One region of the Pokkaliibacter sp. CJK22405 genome, then DNA from elsewhere that is predicted to be linked to it. Evidence: predicted binding sites of a transcription regulator. Region 1 holds the regulator's gene; the other holds the start of a gene.
What was found. Region 1 encodes FliA, which starts transcription of late flagellar genes. Its sites were predicted from a motif close to CTAAAGTTNNNNNNNNNNCNGCCGATA; they were not measured.

Region 1 (11,171 bases):
ATCAGGGTTGTTATTTGTCTTCTTGCGGGCGGTAGTTTTTATCCCCCGCATTGAGCAACTTGTTCATCGCACCAACATCCATTATGGCACACATATGCTCAATGACAGTTCCAGCCAACCAAGGCCGTTTGCTCCGCTCCGTTCTCCAGCGTACATCATCGACACTCAGGGTAATGGCTTCCGCAACCTCATGACAACCAAGCCCCCAGTCTGAACCTTCCATCATAATCACGTAACGCATACTGGCACGCTGCGCTTCATCGTAGCGGTCAGGCATAACCCAAAGGGCCGTATCAACAACTCGAACCATCTGACCTGAGTGCGCTGGCAGCAAACCCATAAACCATTTCGCCTGGCCAAAAAGTGGCGTCAATCCTTTTTCAGGAAAGGTAAGCACACCTCCCAACTCAATAAGAGGCACCGCCAGTTTCAAGCCGCTGACGTTAAAAAGCAGACACTCAAAGCGATCTTTGGCCCACGCAGGACGCCCCACCTCATCAGGAGGAGCATCACCCCCTTCCGATCCAGCCAGTGGAGTCAGCTCGGGAACTGATAGCTCTTCAACCGGTGCCTCATCAGCAGACTCTGGCCAGGCAGGCTCAGGGGCAGGTTCAGATTTAGCGACTATAGGTTCTGGTGCGACCACTTCAGGAGCTATTTCAGGCTCTTGCAGTTCTTCTTCAGCCAGCTCTGGCTTCGCCTGATCATCGACCTCTTCCTCATCAATAGCGGGCATATCCCGCAGCAGAGCATCAAGGTAAGACTCAAGCGCCTGTTTAGGCTCAGCAAAAGCAGGGGAATTCTTCCGCTTCATGATGTTCCCTTAGCCTGAACTGTCTCATCTTGCGATAGCAACGATTTCAGCAACATGTTGTAGGCACGAACTCCTCGCGATCCTGCATCAACTTCTGAGGGCACGATGCCGGCAGAACTCGCATTGCGGAATTTAGTATCGACCGGAACCACAGCATTACTCACATGATCCGGAAAACTATTACGAATTAAACGTAAGCTTTGCACAGATGCCTGAGTTCTGCGGTCATAAAAGGTCGGCAGAATAGTAAAAGGTAGTGGTCGCTTACGCGATTTATTTACAAGCAGCAGGGTCTTGAGCATGCGTTCAAGCCCCTTAATTGCAAGGTACTCAGTCTGCACCGGAACGATCAATCGTTCACAGGCTGCCATCGCATTAACCATGAGCACGCCTAGTACTGGCGGACTATCGATAATGACATACTCAAAATCATCCCAGAGCGTCGCCAGCGCTTTCGATACCACCAGGCCCATCCCCTCTTGAGCCATTGCCTGACGCTCAAGAGTGGCCATGGCCGTGGAAGCGCCAATCAATTTAATACGCTGATGAGAGGTATCGAGTAATAACTGGCTGGCAAGACCGCTGTCCAGTTGCTCTGAAGACTTGAAAAGATCGTAGACACTGCCGCCTAATTGATCAGGATCATAGCGGAAGTAGCTGGTCAGAGATCCATGGGGATCCAGGTCTACCAACAAAACAGATTTGCCCATATCTGCCAGTAAACCAGCCAGCGTCACGACCGTCGTGGTTTTACCTACACCACCTTTTTGATTGGATACTGCCCATACACGCATGATGCAGCTCCCTAAACCTTAACGGTTTTGGTCAGGCGCTGGCCGATTTCGGCCAGATCAACCACGTCATCTGCTAACCCAGCCTTAACGATAGCCATAGGCATGCCATAGATAACGCAACTTTGCTCCGACTGTGCCCAGACATCACTACCGGACTGCTTTAAGAGACGAGCACCTTCACGACCATCGGCGCCCATTCCCGTCATGACGACAGCCAGCACTTTCCCCGGATACTGTTTAGCAGCAGACCCGAAGGTAACATCAACGCAAGGCTTATAGTTAAGGCGCTCATCGCCAGGCAATATACGTACACGACCACCCTGACGCTGCTCAATCATCATCTGTTTGCCACCCGGAGCCAATAAAGCGAGTCCAGGACGCAACTCATCGCCATCTTCCGCTTCCTTGACACTAATCTGACACAGCTGATTAAGACGCTCTGCAAAGGCTTTGGTAAAAGCCGCTGGCATGTGCTGAATCAAAACAATAGGGGCAGGAAAGTCCTTGGGTAACTTCGTTAAAACCTCTTGCAGTGCAACAGGTCCACCGGTTGAGGTACCAATCGCCACCAACTGATAGCGTTTGGCTACTGTCGGGCTAAAGGTGCGGGTTGGAATATTGATGTCATTACCAGTTCGCGACTGGAGCGTCACGGTTTTAACAGGAGGCGCAGACGGTTTAGTGATATCCAGGCTCACTGAAGGTGCGCCACGAGGCGTCGCTCGACGGCTCATAGCCACTTCATAGACTTTTTCCCGCAGGCTGCTCTCCATCTTCTGCCGATTCCGGGACAAGTCCTCGAAGTTCTTCGGCATGAAGTCGATGGCCCCTGCTTCGAGGGCGTTCAAGGTAATGCGAGCGCCTTCGTAGGTCATCGAAGAAAACATCAGTACAGGAGTCGGCTGCCGACGCATGATTTCACTAACGGCTGAAATACCATCCATCATCGGCATTTCATAATCCATAGTTATCACATCAGGACGGAGTTCGAGCGTTTTCTCAATCGCAAGCCGCCCGTTCTCAGCAGTTCCTATTACCTTGAAGCGACTATCAGCCTCCAGAATTTCTGTCAGTCTACGCCGAAAGAACGCTGAGTCATCTACCACCAGTACGGTGATGGGCATTGCTAAACTCCTTCAAACTCGGCTAAACCCTGTTAGCGCGAGGCGTAATACTTAAGCAGACTGGGGATATCAAGAATCAGGGCAATACGGCCATCCCCAGTAATCGTTGCTCCCGAAATACCTGGGGTACCATGCAACATCTTACCCAGAGGCTTAATAACAACCTCTTCCTGGCCCACTAACTGGTCAACCACAAAACCAACACGCTGAGTCCCGATCGAAACAATAACCACATGACCGCTCTTGGACTCCTGATCATTGCGATGGCGACTCACCAACCAGCGGTGAAGATAAAACAAGGGCAGAGGTTTCTCACGAACAACCACCACTTCCTGACCATCCACTACGTTGGTTTTACTGAGATCAAGATTAAAGATCTCATTCACATTCACCAAAGGCAGCGCAAATGCCTGATCATCCAGCATGATCATCAGCGTAGGCATAATGGCCAGGGTTAACGGTACCTTGATCTCAATGCGTGAGCCCTTGCCCTTGATAGAGCGCACATTCAGGGAGCCATTCAGCTGGGTGATTTTGGTTTTCACCACATCCATGCCGACGCCACGGCCAGAAACATCTGATATTTCTGACTTGGTCGAGAAGCCCGGTGCAAAAATAAGGTTAAAGGCTTCAGAGTCCGATAAGCGCTCTGCTGAGTCTGCATCCAGCACACCTTTTTCCACAGCCTTGGCGCGCAAAATGTGTGGATCCATGCCTGCGCCATCATCATCGATGGAGAGCAAAATATGGTCACCTTCCTGCTGTGCAGAGAGAATCACAGTACCTGCACGTGGCTTCCCGGCCCCCTCGCGAACTTCAGGGTTTTCAATACCGTGATCCACAGCATTACGAACCAAGTGAATCAAAGGATCCGCCAGTGCCTCAACAAGGTTCTTGTCGAGATCCGTCTCCTCCCCCACTAGCTCAAGGTGAACTTCTTTCTTCAAGGAGCGTGAAAGGTCTCGTACAACGCGTGGAAAGCGGCCAAATACCTTCTTGATTGGCTGCATACGTGTCTTCATCACGGATGTCTGAAGATCACCAGTGACAACATCCAGACTGGCTACGGCTTTCACCAGCTCATCGTCAATATGTTTTGACCCCAGACGAACCAGACGGTTACGAACCAGCACCAGTTCACCCACCATATTCATGATGTCATCAAGCCGCTTGGTATCAACACGCACAGTCGTTTCAGCAGCAGCTGCATTGGCGGGTGCGGCTTTATCTGCAGCTTTAGCAGCGACTGGTTCTGCGGCTGGCGCTGCTTTGGGAGGTTCTACCGGAGCTGGCGGCTTAGGTGGGGTAGCAGGCTTAGGCGTAGGCTTTTCCGTAGCTTTAGCTGATGGTGTTTCTGGCGCCTTGGTCACACCTGTTGGTTTTTGTGCTGCTGGAGCACTGACAGGTGCTTCATCCTGATGAGCAAAAGCCCCTTTGTTCTGAGCCTGAAGCTCATCCATCAGCCGCTCAAACTCATCGTCAGTAATCAGATCACCGTCATTCCCGGCACTCACTGGCGCGGGAGACTTTTTCTCTGGCTCTTTTGGCTTAGGAGGCTCTGCAGCCGCAGGAGCCGCTCCACCACCCTGCAACTGGTCTAACAGCGCCTCAAACTCTTCATCAGTGATGTCACCGTTAGGATCAGCATCACCCAGTAACTCCTGAGTTGTCGGCGTCCGAGTTGGCTCCGCGGCTGATGTATCGCCTGCACTCGGGCCACTTCCCGTACCATGAAGCTCATCCAGAAGATTCTCGAACTCATCATCGGTAATAAGATCATCATCGCCTGAGCTCTGCTCGGCAGCTAACGCAGATGCATCCTCAGACGAGATAGCCTGCAGCAGGTTTTCAAATTCATCATCAGAAATATCAGAAGTTTCCTCGACGACCTCATCTTCCTGAGCCGCGGCAAACTCCTCTTCAAGAGAAGCCAATGGAGGTTCGGCATTTGCAGCCTCCTGAGCGGTTTCAGGCTCGGCCAGACGGCCAAGCGCTTCCAGCAACTCAGGGGAGGCATGATCGGGTTCCTGACCATTTCGAACCTGATCAAACATGGCGTTCACGGTATCGAGCGACTGAAGCACGATATCCATGAGCTCAGAAGTGACGTGGCGTTTACCATTTCGTAGCACGTCAAAGACGTTTTCCGCCACATGACAGCAATCAACCAGAGCGGTTAGCTGTAAGAAACCAGCCCCACCCTTAACGGTATGAAAGCCGCGGAAAATAGCATTCAAAAGATCCTTGTCTTCAGGACGTTGCTCCAGGTCGACTAACTGCTCTGACAACAGCTCAAGAATTTCTCCGGCTTCTACCAGAAAATCCTGAAGGATCTCTTCATCCACTTCTAAGCTCATCTGGCCACTCCTCAGAACCCTAGGCTAGACAACAGGTCGTCAACTTCATCCTGGCCAGAAACCACATCCTGATTTCCACCGGGCAACTGCGGACCTTCACCTTTTATTTTTTGATCTTCTTTCTTAGATTGATCCTGCTGCTCGAAATCGTGCGTAATCCCGGAGATGAAATCGACCTGACTGGCCATACGAACCATATTTACCAGACTGGCTTCGACCTCTGTCACCATCGCAATAACGCGGCGAATCAGCTGACCTGTCAAATCCTGATAGCCTTGCGCCATCAAAATTTCAGTCAGGTGAGAGTGAAGCGAGCTCGATCCATCCTCAACGGTTTTCAGGAAATCAGAAGTGCGCATATAGAGCTCTTTGAATGCCTTGGCATCCATCTCCCGCTTGACCAGTTTTTCCCAGTCAGTGCGAAGAAGCTCAGCCTGATTACCCAGTTTTTCAGCTACCGGCATACTGACATCCACCATATCCATGGTTTTGTTCGCAGCAGTCGCTGTCAGCTCAATGACATAATTCAGTCTCTCGGAAGCGTCCTGAATGTTTTTGACATCGTCAGAACCTGCTACCAGAGCATTGTTCTCGAAGTCAGAGTGAAACGATTTGATGGATTCGTGAAGAGCACGAGTCAGGCGCCCTACTTCATGAAACAGCGCTTCGTTACGAGCTTCGCTCAAACGGTGAATCACACTGATGGCTCGACTGAAGTCACCTTGCTCCAGATGCCCCATGATCTCTTCACCACCCCGTAACAGGGTCTGCTCAAATCCTTGCAGATCCACTTTTTCTTCACCGGACATAACGGGGCACCTTATTTAGGAAGTCGCATCAATACGCTCAAAGATTTTCTCGATTTTTTCCTTCAGCACAGCTGCAGTAAAAGGCTTAACCACATAACCATTAACCCCAGCCTGAGCTGCAGCAATGATCTGCTCACGTTTAGCTTCTGCAGTCACCATGAGAACAGGCAAGCGCACCAATTTAGGATCAGCGCGCACAGCCTTTAGAAGATCTATTCCGGTCATCCCGGGCATATTCCAGTCGGTAACGAGGAAATCAATGCCTCCTGACTTCAATATGGGTAATGCAGTACTGCCGTCATCGGCCTCTACCGTATTGGTAAAGCCAAGATCACGCAGCAGGTTTTTGATGATCCGTCTCATTGTTGAAAAGTCATCGACAATGAGAATCTTCATATTTTTATCCAAGGCAACCTCCGTCATGCCCCAACGGCTGAGCCCAAAGCTCTCTTAAAAATTAGTTTATTCACAATTCTGCACAAGCTGAGTTTTATACCTGAAGCTGCCAACCTGACAACTTTGCGCGCAACCTGGCAGCCGCTTGGCTGTGAATCTGGCTGACACGCGACTCACTCACCCCCAGAACCGCACCAATTTCCTTGAGATTGAGCTCTTCGTCATAGTACAGCGATAACACTAAACGCTCCCTTTCGGGTAACAGTTCAATGGCTTTAGCCAGCGCACCGGCAAAAGCATCCCGCTGATGCTCCGCTTCGGGAGACTCTGAATCTCCAGCGATTTGCACGCCGGGACCATCCTCTTCCTGCTCGGTGATTTCTTCATAACTGAACAGCCGCGTTGACGAGCTGTCCTGAAGCATAGCGTAATATTCATCCAGCGAGACACCGAGTTCAGCCGCCACCTCATAATCTTTGGCGTCACGACCATAGGTTGACTCGATCTGCTGAATAACTTCGCTTACGCGTCGCGCATTTCGATGAACAGAGCGTGGAGACCAGTCTCCTTTACGCACTTCATCGATGATAGCCCCACGGATACGAATGCCAGCATAGGTTTCAAAACTGGCTCCCTTGCTCGCATCATATTTCCGCGAAGCCTCAATTAGGCCAATCATTCCTGCCTGAATAAGGTCCTCGACCAGAACACTTGATGGAAGTCTGGCTAGCAGGTGATGCGCTATTCGCTTAACCAAGGGCGCATAACGAGTCACCAGATCCTGGCTTGATGAAGGATACAACTGGTTATACATGAGATTCCTTATAACCACTTGGACAGTTTCAGGAAATACGAATTACGTTAACCAACGATGACACAAATTCACCTGAATACAGTTACAGGTCAATAGCAACCGTACTCAGGAGGCGCCAAACAGCGTCGTTATCCTGTCCTGCTGAATTCACCGACGGGACGCGCATTCACCGTCGCGGGAACCAGATTATCAATAGCATGTACTGCCCGGCTGATCAGGTTCCCCTGAGTTGCCAGAGAAAGATCATCGGGGACTTGCTGTCCATCTGTAATATAGGCAACTTTGAGCGCATGTTCGATGACAACACTCAAAACTTCACCAAGATTCACGGCTTCATCCACCTTGGTGATCACACTGCCCTCTAGACCAAGAGGGCGGTAGGACTGATACGCAGAGCGCAGCACCTGCGCCTGACTGGTACTTGGAAGTACCAGCAACTTACGAAGTTTCATACTGACCTGACTTAACTGGCGCAGCTGTTTGTCTCGATGCACATCCTGTGCGCTCATTCCGGCCGTATCCACCAGAACAAGATGCTTGTCACGCAGAGACTTGAGCGTCTCATTGAGCGTCTGACGCTCATCCACAACTCTGACAGGAACATCAAGAATATGTCCAAAGACACGCAGCTGCTCGTGAGCAGCAACGCGATAGCAATCTGTCGTAACCAGAGCCAAGCCAGCACTTCCGTGCTTTAGCACATACCTGGCTGCGAGTTTACCAATGGTGGTTGTCTTTCCACTACCCGTTGGCCCAACCAGTGCGAAGACCCCGCCACCGTCGACAACATCATTCTCGTATGTAGAGAGATGCCCAGCCAACTTAGCAAGCACAGCACGCCATGCCTGTTTAGGCTCAGAGACCTCATCACATACTTTAATGAGCTGACGCGAAAGAGCGACATTAAAGCCCATTTTATGCAGTCGTGTCTGAATCTGTATTTGCAGAGGCTTACTGCGCTCCGAAAAGCTTGCAGGCTTTTGACTAGCCTTCATCTGCTTTTCAAGCAGACCTTTTAACTGCTCGATCTCACCGCGCATTGAAGTTATGACATCAGATCGCTCGTTGAACACGGGCTCTGGCTGACGCACAGGTACTGAAGGAGGAAGATCAGGAATCTGCGACCAATGAACATCCTGCTGTCGGGATACAGGAGCAGTTGCCTTAGGCGGCTCGACAGGCTCACTTGGGGAAAGCCTGCCATGAGCAGTATAAGTATCACTCCCCTCTTCCTCATCCATCGACTGCGACATTGAGACGGGCTCAAAAGGAGGCTTAGATGGCATTGGGGAGGAGGCAGGAGCATCCGGCACTACGCGTAAATGATCACCATTCTGCTGGCGTTGGCGCTCTTTTCGCTCACTTTCAAGACGCTTTAACAGTGCTGCTACGGATTCTTTATCAAGACCTTTGCCTGATGTTGGAAGCCCTTCATGGATTTTTCCCTGACGAGCCTGTTGCTCATGCGCCCGCTGTCGAAGGGAGGCCGCCGAAGGTATAGATTCACTATACGCCGTGGGGGGTTTTGCCGGGGCCTGCGGCTCAGGCTGTAGCGGAGACTCTGACTTTTCAGGTGGCTCGTAATTGATTGCCACCATGATCTCAACGCCGCCTGCTACCCGCTTGTTCGACAAAATAACGGCATCAGGTCCGACTTCTTGCCGAACCTGTCGCATTGCCTGTCGCATATCGGGAGCAAAAAAGCGTTTGATTTTCAAAGCCTTCCCCCGAAATTTGTGCGTGCGGATAGTTTTCTCATTACGCCATTAAAACCCGATATTGAAAATCGTGCCAGCAATTAACCACCAACCGTCGCCACAATGGTAATTTGCTTGTTCTCAGGTATCTCTTGATAAGACAACACATGAATCACCTGGCTACCATAACGGACAAATTTTGCCATCAACATACGAAGCGGTGCCGCCACCAGAAGAATTGCCGGACGACCCTGCATTTCCTGATTTTGCGCCGCTTGCTGGAGTGACTGCTGCAGTCGCTCAGCCATACCAGGCTCAAGTATTAATCCGTCTTCCGTATTTTGCTGACTCTGCTGGTATGACTTAAGCAAAATCTGCTCCAGTTTCGGATCAAGCGTCATAACCGGCAGCTCAGGCTGAGTACCATTAATGTTTTGAATAATCAGTCGAGCAAGTGCTATACGTACTAAAGATGTCAGCTGACCCGGATCTTTCGTCCGAGCAGCCGCTTCCGTAAGGGCTTCCGCGATCGTTCGAATATCACGAACCGGCACCTGCTCACGCAAAAGATTTTGCAGCACCTTGAGAACAATACTAATAGATAGCAAACCCGGCACCAAGGATTCAACCAGCTTCGGTGCATTTTTCGCAAGATTATCAAGAAGATGCTGAACTTCCTCATGACCAATCAACTCAGCAGAGTGGTCATGCATTACCTGATTAAGATGCGTCGCGATCACGGTTGCCGGATCCACCACAGTGTAGCCCATGGTTTGAGCATGATCTTTCTGAGCAGGTTCAATCCACAACGCTTCCAATCCAAAGGCCGGATCACGGGTTTCAATTCCCCGCAGAGTACCGAATACCTGCCCCGGATTAATTGCCATTTCCTTATCTGGATAAATCTCTGCCTCACCGACCGTGACCCCCATCAGGACAATACGATACCCGCCAGGCATCAAATCAAGGTTGTCGCGAATATGAACAGAAGGCACAAGAAATCCCAGATCCTGTGAAAGCTTTTTTCGAATACCTTTGATTCGAGTAAGCAGTTGTCCACCCTGACTTTTATCCACAAGAGGAATAAGTCGATAGCCCACTTCCAAACCAATCATGTCCAACGGGCCGACATCATCCCAGCTCAGCTCACGCTGCTCAGTAGTCTCCGAAGGCGCCTGTTTCGGCTTCTGGGCCTCAAGCGCCTTGGCTTCCGCCTGCTGCTTACTGCGTTTATCCGCGATATAGGCCAGCGCTCCTGTTCCTGCCGCCAAGCCTAAGAATGAAACATGCGGCATTCCTGGCACCAGCCCCATAATGGCCATAATCCCCGCCGTCACCGCCAGCGCTTTAGGTGAAGCAAAGACCTGAGTACCAATCTGAACGCCCACATCTTCAGCCGCACTAACACGAGTCACGATGACAGCGGCCGCGGTGGAGAGCATCAAAGAAGGAATCTGGGCGACAAGGCCGTCACCGATGGTGAGAAGAGTATAAATCTGAACGGCATCACCAAAGGCCAGGCCATGCTGAATCATCCCGATAAGCAAACCACCAATGATATTGATAAACAGGATAAGAATACCGGCAACGGCATCACCACGAACAAACTTACTGGCACCGTCCATAGAGCCGTAGAACTCAGCTTCCTGAGTAATCTCTTTACGTCGGGCCTGCGCTTGCTCCTGATTAATAAGACCCGCGTTGAGATCCGCATCGATGGCCATCTGTTTACCAGGCATAGCATCCAGAACAAAGCGGGCGCTGACTTCCGAGATACGACCAGCACCTTTGGTAACGACCACGAAGTTAATAATCATCAGGATCGCGAAAACCACCAGACCAACTACGTAGTTACCACCGATCACGACCTCACCGAAGGCAGCAATAACCTTACCGGCCGCATCACCACCGTCATGACCGTAAAGCAGTACCACACGGGTCGAAGCCACGTTTAGCGCCAGTCGCAGTAACGTTGCGACAAGAAGCACAGTGGGGAAGACGCCAAAATCCAACGGCCGCAGCACGTAGATGCTGATCAGCAGAATGACCAGAGACAGCGCAATATTGAAGGTAAAGAAAACGTCGAGCAGAAACGGCGGCATGGGCAACGTCATCATTGCCAGCAACACCAGCAAGACGATAGGAACCCCTAATCCTCCTTGGCTGAAAGACCTCAGAGTCGATACTACTTGCGCGCGGTTTATAGCCATTAAGGAACAATGCCAGATGAGTGCACTGTTAGCATACGCAAAACACCTGATCTCGCAACCGCGAAGCCACCTCTACCTGTGTAACTTCCAAGGATTTTCAGACAGTTAGTCGTGTTGCAGTTCGGTAGGAATCTCGTAAGAGGAAGGCTCCAGCGG
Region 2 (11,171 bases), on a different contig from region 1:
TCTGCTCACGGTCTGGCAGAAGAAAGCCAGGTGATCGGCAGCCTGAATGATGATGACATGGTTCGCTTTACAGTTGACGGTGAAGAAGTGCTGGTCGACAGCCGTGAGGAATATCATCGCCTGTGGGCTGAAACCAGCTTCCGTATCCAGTCACTGCGTGACAACGCTGATTGTGCGCAGCAGGAGTTTGAACGTCTGCAGGATGAAAACGACCCCGGTCTGCATGTCGCGCTGAGCTATGACGTGAATGAAAACGTCAGTGCACCGATGATCGCCACAGGCGTTCGTCCTCGTGTGGCGGTACTGCGTGAGCAGGGCGTTAACGGTCATATCGAAATGGCCGCTGCCTTTGATCGTGCTGGCTTTGCCTCCGTTGACGTGCACATGAGCGATATTCTCTCAGGCCGCGTTTCCCTGAAAGACTTCAAAGGTCTGGTCGCCTGTGGTGGTTTCTCCTACGGTGACGTACTGGGCGCCGGTGAAGGCTGGGCGAAGTCGGTACTGTTTAACGCCATGGCGCGTGATGAGTTCGAAGGCTTCTTCCACCGCGAAGACAGCTTTGCCCTCGGCGTGTGTAACGGCTGCCAGATGATGTCCAACCTGCATTCGTTGATTCCAGGCGCCGCCAACTGGCCGCACTTTGTTCGTAACCAGTCTGAGCAGTTTGAAGCGCGTCTGGTCATGGTGGAAGTGCAGCAATCACCTTCTGTATTCCTGCAGGGAATGGCCGGTTCTCGCATGCCAATCGCGGTAGCGCATGGTGAAGGCTTTGCCGAATTCAAGCAAGGTGATCTGGCCTCATTGCAGGGTAAAGGTCACGTGGCGCTGCGTTATGTCGACAACTACGGTCGGCCGACAGAAATGTACCCGGCGAACCCGAACGGTTCACCAGAAGGTGTCACCGGCATCACTTCTGCAGATGGCCGCGTGACTATCATGATGCCGCACCCTGAGCGTGTATTCCGTGCTGCTCAGCATTCCTGGCGTCCTGATGACTGGCAGGAAGACGGTAGCTGGATCCGTATGTTCAGAAATGCGCGTGCCTGGGTGAACTAATCCGGATTTTCGCCAACATATAAGGTGGAGTAGCGCTGGCTGCTCCACCTTTTTTATTGCGCGGATAAAATTGCGTTTCTCAGAACAGAATTTTTTACCGGTTGGGCTTGAGACTCTGATTCCAGCCCATACTATAGCGCCGGACCAAAACAGATTGCGGGTAAGCAAGGAGATTGTGGCCGTGACTCCTGATCTGGTCTGGGTAGTCGTAAGTGATATTGGACAAGATGTGGTCTCTGATCATACTTAGCGGACTTGGATCTGTGAGTGGGTGTAGAGACGATGAGGGGGAAGCATGAGCACTTTTGGTTCCTTGCAGGCTCAGTTAGAGCGCCTGAAACAGGAAGGTAAGGGCGGCAAGTCAGAGAAACGTACAGGTCTTCGTACCTTCGTTCCTGTCTATGCACCTGCCAAGCCACAGGGCAAAGAGGAAGACGAAACCACCGATAGCGATACCGAGGATAACCTTGAAGGTTTCACTATGGGTGATGATGGTAGTGACTACGATGACGATGGCAATGTGATCGAGTCAGAAGAAGAGTCAGAAGATTCGGATTCGCAGCAGTATTAATGTGTGAATCAGGCTCTGGTGGGTGATCAGTACTCAGTAAAGCCGCAATAAAAAAAGGGGATGATAAGCATCCCCTTTTTTGTTTTCTGTTCTCAGGCTCAGAACCAGTCGGTCATGCGCTGGAACCAGGAACGGTCTTCTTCTTCGTTGCCGGATGCAGCCGGTGTCTCAACTGCAGGCTTGGCAGGCGCCTGAGTGTTGGCCTTCACTTCCGTCGAGAAGTCAGGCTTGGCATCAGACTTACGGAATACGCCGAAGGAGTACTTATCGATAATGCTGGTTTCATCCAGAATATTTTTGCTGTAGCCCGGGTAGTTCAGATCAAGAACATCCTGCGCTGACTTGGCCAGCTTTTCCTCACCCAGCGCATTGTAAGAAACGATCATCACCGCCAGTGCGTCAGAGACGGCAGGCGTTTCCTGAAAGTTCTCCACCACATAGCGACCACGGTTTGCCGCCGCCAGATAAGCGCCACGCTTAATGTAGTACTGGGCTACGTGGATTTCATAGCGGGCCAGACGGTTACGCAGATAGACCATGCGGTTTTTCGCATCGGAAGCGTAAGGGCTGTTGGGGTAGAGACGAACCAGTGTGGCGAAATCGTTGTAGGAGTCTTTCGCAGCACCGGGGTCACGCTCGGTTTCATCAGTGGGCAGGAAGCGGGAAATCAGACTCTGATCCTGCTCGAAGGCGGTGAGTCCGCGAACGTAGTAGGCGTAGTCGATATAGTTACTGTTGGGGTAAACACGGATGAAGCGATCCGCTGCTGCGCGGGTTTCGTCTTCCTTGCCATCCCGGTAGTAGGCGTAGATCAGTTCAAGCTGGGCCTGTTCGGAATAACGACCGAAGGGATAGCGTGCTTCGAGTTTTTCATACCAGTCAGCTGCCTGATCCCAGAGGGCGTCATCCAGTGCAGTGGTGGCCTTGTCGTACATCACCTGCTCAGAATAGTCTGGCTCTTTAGGTGCTAGGGCTGAGCAGCCTGCCAGGGCAGTTGCCATGGCGACAGCTAGCAGGAGTTTACCTTGTCGCATCAGGTTACCATTGCCGCGTTCAGTGACTTTGAGGCCGTTATTCTAGCGGGATTCCATCTGGTGTACAGTGCGCGAGCTGAATAAGGCCGAATAAGCAGCTATACTTGCCCCCTTTTCAGCGGCCCCTCCGACGGAGCAGGCCCGGTAATCAGGCAGGTTGAGTAAGCCAGATGAGTGAAACAATCAAGCACCGAGAGCAAGTGCCCGTCTCTTCGGGTGGAATGCGACTGGATCAGGTCGCGGCAGAGCTTTTCGGGGATTATTCCCGCTCCCGGTTGCAGGAATGGATCAAGGAAGGCGCGCTGCTCGTCGATGGCAAAACCTGCAAACCCCGCGAGAAGTTGCTCGGCGGTGAATGGCTGACGCTGGAGGCGATCCTGGAGGTTCAGGAGCGCTGGGAAGCCGAAGATATTCCGCTACCGATCATTTATGAAGACGAACATATTCTGGTACTCAACAAGCCCGCAGGTCTTGTGGTGCATCCGGCCGCTGGCCACAGCGAAGGTACGCTGCTGAATGCCTTGCTGCATCATGCGCCTGAGCTGGGGCATGTTCCGCGTGCCGGTATTGTTCACCGTCTGGATAAGGACACCACGGGTCTGATGGTGGTGGCAAAGACGCTGCAGGCCCAGACAGATCTGGTCGCGCAGCTGCAGGATCGCTCCATGGGGCGTGAGTATGAAGCCATTGTTCAGGGCGTGATGACCGGCGGCGGTGTCGTCGATGAGCCGATGGGGCGCCACAGCCGTCACCGTCAGAAAATGGCCGTCGTCGCTCAGGAAACCGGCAAGCATGCGGTAACCCATTACCGCGTGATCGAGAAATTCCGCGCTCATACTCATATTCGCTGCAAGCTGGAAACCGGCCGCACCCACCAGATTCGCGTGCATATGTCGCACATCCATTATCCGTTGGTGGGTGATCCGCTTTACGGTGGCCGTAACCGCCTTCCCAAGGGGTGCACAGAAGAGCTGCAGGATGCGTTGCGTCAGTTTCAGCGTCAGGCCCTCCATGCCAAGCGTCTTGAGTTGAGCCATCCGGCGACGGGTGAGTGGATGGAGTGGGAAATTGATTTGCCTGAGGATCTGATTCAGCTTCTTGATGTTCTGGATACTGACCGTATAGGTTTTGACCACTACGAATAAGCCGAAACTCATCGCAGAGAGAGCCGTGACATGTCCTACGTATTTCCCGACTGGCCTGCGCCAATCAATGTTCGCTCAGTCTGTACGACGCGTCTGGGAGGTGTCAGTCAGGCACCTTTCGACAGCTTTAATCTTGGCGATCATGTGGGTGATGACCCTCGCGCTGTGTTTGCCAACCGTGCTCAGCTTTGTGATGAGTTGCAGTTACCCTCCGAACCTTTCTGGCTTGAGCAGGTTCATGGTACGCAGGTGCTGGCACCCGGTCAGGTGAGATGCGGTGATGCCAGCATTTCCTGTGAAGCGGGTGAAGTCCTGAGCATTATGACCGCGGACTGTCTGCCGGTTTTGCTGTGTGATCAGGCTGGAACGGTGGTGGCGGGGGCTCATGCTGGCTGGCGCGGACTCTGTGAAGGCGTTCTGGAAAATACCGTCAGCGCCATGGAGTGCGATCCTGCCGAGATTATGGTCTGGCTAGGCCCGGCCATTGGCCCGAATGCCTTTGAAGTGGGTGATGAGGTCCGTGAAGCATTTGTCGCTCATGCGCCCATTGCGGGTCTTGCCTTTACGCTGGGCCGCGAGGCCGGGAAATGGATGGCGGATATCTATCTTCTGGCGCGCCAGCGACTGGAAGCGATGGGGATTACCGCCATTTATGGCGGTGAATACTGCACCCACACGCAGGAAGATCTGTTTTATTCCTACCGCCGTGATAAAACCACAGGCCGTATGGCCTCGCTGATCTGGATGGCTTCCTGACATCAGCGGTTGAAAGCGGCCTTTAGCAGGCCGCTTTTTTGTTCTCTTCTTCATTGCTCACCCATCTCTCTGCCACAGATCAGCGTGTTAATCAGGCTGGTAACTTCTCTTCAGGCTTTACCCTTTCTTTACAGTTCACTCTTTTTGTATCTGCTGATTGCCGGGCTGGCACGTAGCTTGCTCATACCCCTCAAAAGGTTTTGAGGTAGGCACCATGTCAATGGACAGAGCACTGTACCTGGCAATGTCAGGGGCAAAGCAGAATCTCTGGGCTCAGGCGATTCATACCAACAACTTGGCGAACGTTTCTACTGGCGGCTTCAAGAGCGATTTCGAGCAGGCGCGGGCGATGCAGGTCTTTGGTGAGACCTTTCCGTCCCGCGTGTACAGCATGACAGAGAACCCCGGCACGAACTTCGAGCAGGGTGCGTTGCAAGAGACTGGTCGTGACCTCGATGTGGCGGTGGATGGCTCCGGTTTTATTGCGGTTCAGCGCCCTGACGGTTCCGAGGCTTATACCCGCTCTGGCGATCTGCATATTGATCAAAACGGCATTTTGCGTACCGGCAAGGGGTTGCCGGTACTTGGCAATGGCGGGCCGATTGCCTTGCCACCGGCAACCAAAGTGACCATCGGCGGCGACGGTACTATTTCCGTTCAGGCGCAGGGTGATCAGCCGACGGATCTGGCGGATGTGGATCGTATCCGCATGGTCAACCCCGATATCCGTGATGTGGTTAAGGGTGAGGATGGCCTGTTCCAGCAGGAAAATGGCCAGCCTGCCGCCCCCGATGTGAATACGCGTATGGTGTCAGGGTTTCTTGAGGCCAGTAATGTGAATGCGGTCGAAGAGTTCACCAACATGCTGTCGATTTCCCGGCAGTACGAGCTCAACGTCAAGGTCATGCAGGCCGTTGATGAGAACGCGCAACAAGAAAATCAGCTTCTCCAGGTGAGTTAAGGAGTTAATCCATGTTGGCATCCCTCTGGATCGGCAAGACCGGTCTTAGCGCACAGGAGACCGCGCTCTCAACCATTTCGAATAACCTGGCGAACATCAGTACGACAGGTTTTAAGAAGGATCGTCCGAACTTTGAAGATCTGCTTTATCAGATCAAGCGTCAGCCAGGTGGACTGACCAGTGAGAACACCCGTTTGCCTTCAGGTTTGCAGATCGGTAGCGGTGTTCGGGTAGGCATCAACGAAAAGATCTTCACTCAGGGGGATCTGGAAACGACGGATAACTCGCTGGATGTGGCGATTAACGGCGATGGCTTCCTGCGGGTACTGCTGCCGGATGGCACCATTGGCTATACCCGTGACGGCAACCTGAGTCTGGATGCGGATGGCAACATCGTTAACCAGTCGGGCTATCCCATGGATCCGCAGATTAACGTCGCGGATGCAACGCAGATCACTATCAGTGGTGATGGCCAGGTTGAGGTGGTGATCAACGGCGATACGGCGAATCCACAGGTCGCCGGGCAGTTGCAGCTCACCACTTTTGTTAACCCGGCCGGTTTGCAGGACATGGGTGGCGATATCTACAAGGAAACGGTCGCCAGTGGCGCACCCAATGACGGCGTGCCTGGTGAGGATGGTCGTGGCACCCTGATTCAGGGCATGCTGGAGTCTTCCAACGTTAACGCGGCTGAAGAGCTGGTAAACCTGATCACCACTCAGCGCGCGTACGAGATGAACTCCAAGGCCATATCGACAGCGGATCAGATGCTGTCCTTCGTAACACAGCAGCTATAAGCGCAGTTTCAGGTGACGTTGATGAGTAAGCGTGCATTACAGGCGGTTTTCGCAAGCGTGCTGATGTTGGTGCTGGCGGGATGTATGAACAACGCCAAGCCTAATGATCCCGAGTATGCGCCCGTGACTGCGCAGGATCTGCAGCAGCCTCGTGAAACCAATGGCGCCATTTATCAGGCCGGTTCTGAAATGAGCCTGTATGGCGATCGTCGTGCTCATCGGGTCGGCGATATTATTGTGATCAACCTGGAAGAGACGACCCAGTCGAGCAAGTCTGCATCGTCTTCAGCTGATAAGTCGGCCTCTGCCAGCATCTCCAACCCGACCGTGCTGGGTAGCCAGTTCGGTGTTGCTGGCCTGTCACTGGACTCCAGCCTGAGTGGCTCCAGCAACTTCAGTGGCAGTGGTGATACCAGTCAGGCCAATAACCTGGCAGGCACCATTGCCGTCACCGTATCGGAAGTGATGCCTAACGGCATCATGAAAGTGCGTGGGGAGAAGTGGCTGACGTTGTCCACAGGGGATGAATATATCCGCATCACCGGCATGATTCGGCCGGAGGATGTCACACCCGAGAATGAGATTTCTTCTACCCGTGTTGCTGATGCGCGCATTACCTACAGTGGTAATGGCCAGACGCAGGCAGCGGCAACCATGGGCTGGCTGAGTCGCTTCTTTATCAGTGCGATCTGGCCATTCTGATTTCAGGAGCTGAGTGATGATGAAACGTATCCTGTCGCTTTTTCTCTGTCTGTGGATCGCCATGCCCTCGGCGCAGGCGGCAATTACTCAGCGCCTGAAAGATATTGCTCAGGTGGCCGGTGTCCGTACTAACCAGTTGGTGGGTTACGGTCTGATTGTGGGTCTGGATGGCAGCGGTGACAAAAGTAGTGCCGCCTATACCTCGCAGACCTTCAAGAACCTGCTGACCCAGTTCGGCATATCTTTGCCGAGCGGCACCAACCCTCAGTCGAAAAATATTGCCGCTGTTGCCGTTCATGCGGATTTACCGGCCTTTGCCAAGCCAGGTCAAACCATTGATGTGACCGTGTCTTCTCTGGGGGATGCCAAGAGTTTGCGTGGCGGTTCGCTGCTGCTGACACCGCTGAAAGGTGCGGACGGTCAGGTCTACGCTATGGCGCAGGGGAATCTGGTGGTGGGTGGCTTTGGTGTCGATGGGCAGGATGGCTCCAAGATCACCGTTAACGTGCTTAACGTTGGCAGGATTCCTGCAGGTGCCACCGTAGAGAAAGCCGTTGCTTCCGGTTTCAATACAGGTGACTCACTGGTGTTCAATCTTAACCGCCCCGACTTTACCACGGCCAAGCACGTGACCGAGCAGATCAATAATCTGCTGGGCGCCGGTGTGGCTGAAGCGATGGATGCAACCTCCATCCGGGTGCGTGCGCCTCGGGATCCTTCTCAGCGTGTGTCTTATCTCTCCGTGTTGGAAAATCTGGAAATCACCGAGGGTGATGAGCGTGCCAAGGTCATCATCAACTCCAGAACCGGAACCATCGTTATTGGTGAAAACGTGCGTGTTTCACCGGTTGCTGTCACTCATGGCGCTCTGACAGTCTCCATTACGGAAAATCCTCAGGTTAATCAGCCTGAACCGCTTTCCGGCGGTCAAACTGTGGTGACACCGCGTACCGGTATTGAAGTCGATGCAGGCAGTGGTCACATGTTTGAACTGTCTCCGGGGTCCACCCTCAAAGATATCGTCAAGGCCGTTAACAGCGTTGGTGCTGCACCGGGCGACTTAATGGCGATTCTTGAGGCGCTTAAACAGTCAGGTGCTCTGCACGCTGATCTGGTTGTGATCTGAGGTACTTATCATGATCGGGCAGGCTACTGCGCAATCCCAGCTCTATTCCGACCTTGGTCAGCTGCAAACGCTGAAAAACCAGGTCAAGGATGGCAAGGATGCCTCGCCCGAAGCACTGCAGAAAGTGGCGCAGCAGTTTGAGTCGCTGTTTATTAACCAGATGCTTCGTACCATGCGTGAAGCAGACCAGTCCTGGAATAAGGATGGTCTCTTCAACTCGCCGGAAATGAATCATTTTCAGGACATGCTTGATCAGCAGCTGGGTGTGGAAATTGCCAATGCCGGTGGTATTGGCCTTTCTGAGTTTCTGACTCGCCAGCTGAGCAAGGGCAGTAATGGCAGTACGGATGGCCCAACAATTGGTCAAACCCTGACGAGCAGCCGGCTGGCGGATACCCGGCGTCAGGTGGACAGCAGCATTGATGCGTTTCTGGCGCGCCAGGAGCGAATTTCAAGTGGTCAGAGTTCACAGTCCGCTAACAGCACGTTGTCTGACACCGCTGGAGTGAGTGCATCGTCGACATCTTCCGATGGCAGTGAAGGTTTTGATTCCCCGGAAGACTTTGTAGCTACGCTCTATCCCGCAGCAGAGAAAGCAGCGGCCACCATGGGGAGCGATCCCCGTTATCTGCTGGCGCAGGCGGCCTTGGAATCTGGCTGGGGCAAACGCATGATTCGTAATGAAGACGGTTCTAACAGCTACAACCTCTTTGGTATCAAGGCGGACAGCAGCTGGCAGGGTGATAAGGCGCTGACCTCAACGCTGGAATACCGAAATGGCACGCCAGTGCGCGAAAATGCGTACTTCCGCTCCTACAATTCCTACGAGGAAAGTTTCTCTGACTACATGAGCTTCCTCAGCCAGAACCGTCGTTACGGTCAGGCATTGCAGCAAACCTCGGATGGCGATAGCTATGTTCAGGCGCTGCAAAATGCCGGATATGCGACAGACCCGCAATACGCCAGCAAGATCAGTACGATTGCTCGCGGGGATCGTATGTCTCAGGCAATCCTGCAGCACAGTACGCTGTCGCTCTAAGTGACGCCTGAAGGCTCTGAATCAGGAGCTGTTGCAGTGAATAGAAACGGGCGCTGCGATAATCAGCGCTCAAGTCTTTTGCGCCTTGGCCGATACGTTGCCCATTAGGGGAGTAAAGTTATGTCCAGTTCATTGTTGAGTATCGGTTCCCAGGGCGTTAAGGCCAGCCAGGCTGGTCTCACGGTGACCAGTAATAACCTCACCAACATTAACTCTGAAGGCTACAGTCGCCAGCGCGTAAACCAGTATGCGCAATCCGGCTATGGCGTTACCTATACAGATATTGAACGTGTCAGTAACCAATACGCGGTGAAGGATCTGCAGACCCAGACGTCGGTCTACAATGAGTCTTCCACCAAGCTTCAGTTTGCCAGCATCCTCGACAGCCTGATCTCCGGCGACACCACTTCAATCAGTGATGCGCTCTCCAATTTCTTTGGCAGTGTGAACGATGCTCTTGCCGATCCTTCGGATACGACTCAGCGTAATCTTGTGCTTTCCAGCGCGGATGAACTTGCCAGCATTTTTAACCAGACCAACGATCTTCTGGTGGATCAGCAGAAGAATGTGAACGACACCATCACGGCGTCGGTATCCAGCATTAATGATATGACCAGTTCTCTGGCTGAGCTGAACACGCAGATCGCCAACCAGTCGAACCTCGGTAATAGCGTGGCAGACCTGCAGGATCAGCGAGATGAACTGATCCGTCAGCTCTCCGAGCAAATCGGCGTGTCTACGGCCGATGCTGAAAATGGCATGACCAACATTTATCTGAGTAATGGCACGGCGCTGGTTTCAGGCGGTACGTCCACCCAGCTGAATGTGGTCTCTGGCGAATACGACGGTAGCCAGCTCGATATTACGGCGGGGAATTCCAAGACGGTTATTTCCTCGTCAATCAGTGGCGGTAGCCTGGGCGGGGCACTGGAATACCGTGATGAAATTCTTAACCCGACCATTAACCAGGTTGGGCAGCTGGCAATGGCGTTTACCCAGAATGTGAACTCCACCTTGCAAAACGGTGTGGATCTGGACGGTAACGCCGGTCAGTCGCTGTTCGAGCCAGAACTGTCTGGTAGCTACACTGTCTCTAACCGTGTTTTGGCCAGTTCCAATAACACGGGCACAGGCTCCGGCGTCTTGTCGATTCCAGCAGGCTCTGATCTCTCGACCCTGACATCAAGCGATTATTCCGTTCGTTATGATGCGACCTCCGGTAACTACACCATTACCCGAGCCAGTGATGACACCACGGTGGCCACCGGTGCCGGCCCGAACTTTACCGTCGATGGTCTGGATTTAAGCTTTTCCGGTACGCCGGGTGATGGCGATACTTTTCTGATTCGTCCGACTTACAACTTTGCGAGTGAAGTGAGTACCACTGGGTTGAGCGAGCGAGAGCTGGCCTTCGCTGCCAGTGGCAGTACGACGAGTGTTAATGGTGATAACACCAATGCCACAGCCTTGGCTGAGCTGCAAAATACCAAGCTGCTGAATGGCGGTACACTGACATTCGAGGGTGGGTATTCACAAATCATTGGTGATGTTGGCGGCTATGCCAGTAAGGCAACAGCAGCAGAGGCCAGTAACAGTATTCTGCTTGAGAATGCTCAGAATCGTCGTGACTCGATCTCTGCGGTCAGCGAGGATGAGGAAGCGGTCAATCTGACCAAATATCAGCAAGCCTATCAGGCAGCCGCACAGGTTATCGCGGCGGCCCAAAGTACATTTGCCACATTGATTTCTGCGATTAGCTGAGGGGAGGGGTTATGCGCATTTCTTCTCAACAACTTTATCGTCAAGGCCTGACGTCCATCCAGAAAAATCAGGAAGAGCTGTCTAGAGCCAATGATCAGCTCAGTACGGGGATGAGGGTGCTCACTGCAGGGGATGACCCCGCAGCGGCAACTCAGGCCAGCCGGCTGGAGAGCAAGCTAGCTCAGAGTGGGCAGTATCAAAAAAACACCACTTCACTGGTTAA

Region 2: flgK (flagellar hook-associated protein FlgK) is a predicted target of FliA. The motif match lies at 9,256-9,282, and genes of this name have one in related genera.

The regions. Positions count from the first base shown of each region.
Region 1 covers NZ_JBKKHQ010000008.1:68,790-79,960, reverse strand. Annotated here, with positions in the region: gene ACKC9G_RS04895 (chemotaxis protein CheW) at 11-814, opposite strand; gene ACKC9G_RS04890 (ParA family protein) at 811-1,608, opposite strand; gene ACKC9G_RS04885 (protein-glutamate methylesterase/protein-glutamine glutaminase) at 1,620-2,732, opposite strand; gene ACKC9G_RS04880 (chemotaxis protein CheW) at 2,765-5,089, opposite strand; gene ACKC9G_RS04875 (protein phosphatase CheZ) at 5,101-5,898, opposite strand; gene cheY (chemotaxis response regulator CheY) at 5,914-6,306, opposite strand; gene ACKC9G_RS04865 (RNA polymerase sigma factor FliA) at 6,389-7,108, opposite strand; gene flhF (flagellar biosynthesis protein FlhF) at 7,237-8,826, opposite strand; gene flhA (flagellar biosynthesis protein FlhA) at 8,907-11,015, opposite strand; gene flhB (flagellar biosynthesis protein FlhB) at 11,121-11,171, opposite strand, start outside.
Region 2 covers NZ_JBKKHQ010000007.1:290,051-301,221, forward strand. Annotated here, with positions in the region: gene purL (phosphoribosylformylglycinamidine synthase) at 1-1,056, shown strand, start outside; gene ACKC9G_RS04480 (hypothetical protein) at 1,352-1,627, shown strand; gene ACKC9G_RS04485 (outer membrane protein assembly factor BamD) at 1,726-2,661, opposite strand; gene rluD (23S rRNA pseudouridine(1911/1915/1917) synthase RluD) at 2,832-3,806, shown strand; gene pgeF (peptidoglycan editing factor PgeF) at 3,837-4,562, shown strand; gene flgF (flagellar basal-body rod protein FlgF) at 4,783-5,523, shown strand; gene flgG (flagellar basal-body rod protein FlgG) at 5,535-6,320, shown strand; gene flgH (flagellar basal body L-ring protein FlgH) at 6,342-7,022, shown strand; gene ACKC9G_RS04515 (flagellar basal body P-ring protein FlgI) at 7,039-8,148, shown strand; gene flgJ (flagellar assembly peptidoglycan hydrolase FlgJ) at 8,159-9,187, shown strand; gene flgK (flagellar hook-associated protein FlgK) at 9,308-10,948, shown strand; gene flgL (flagellar hook-associated protein FlgL) at 10,960-11,171, shown strand, end outside.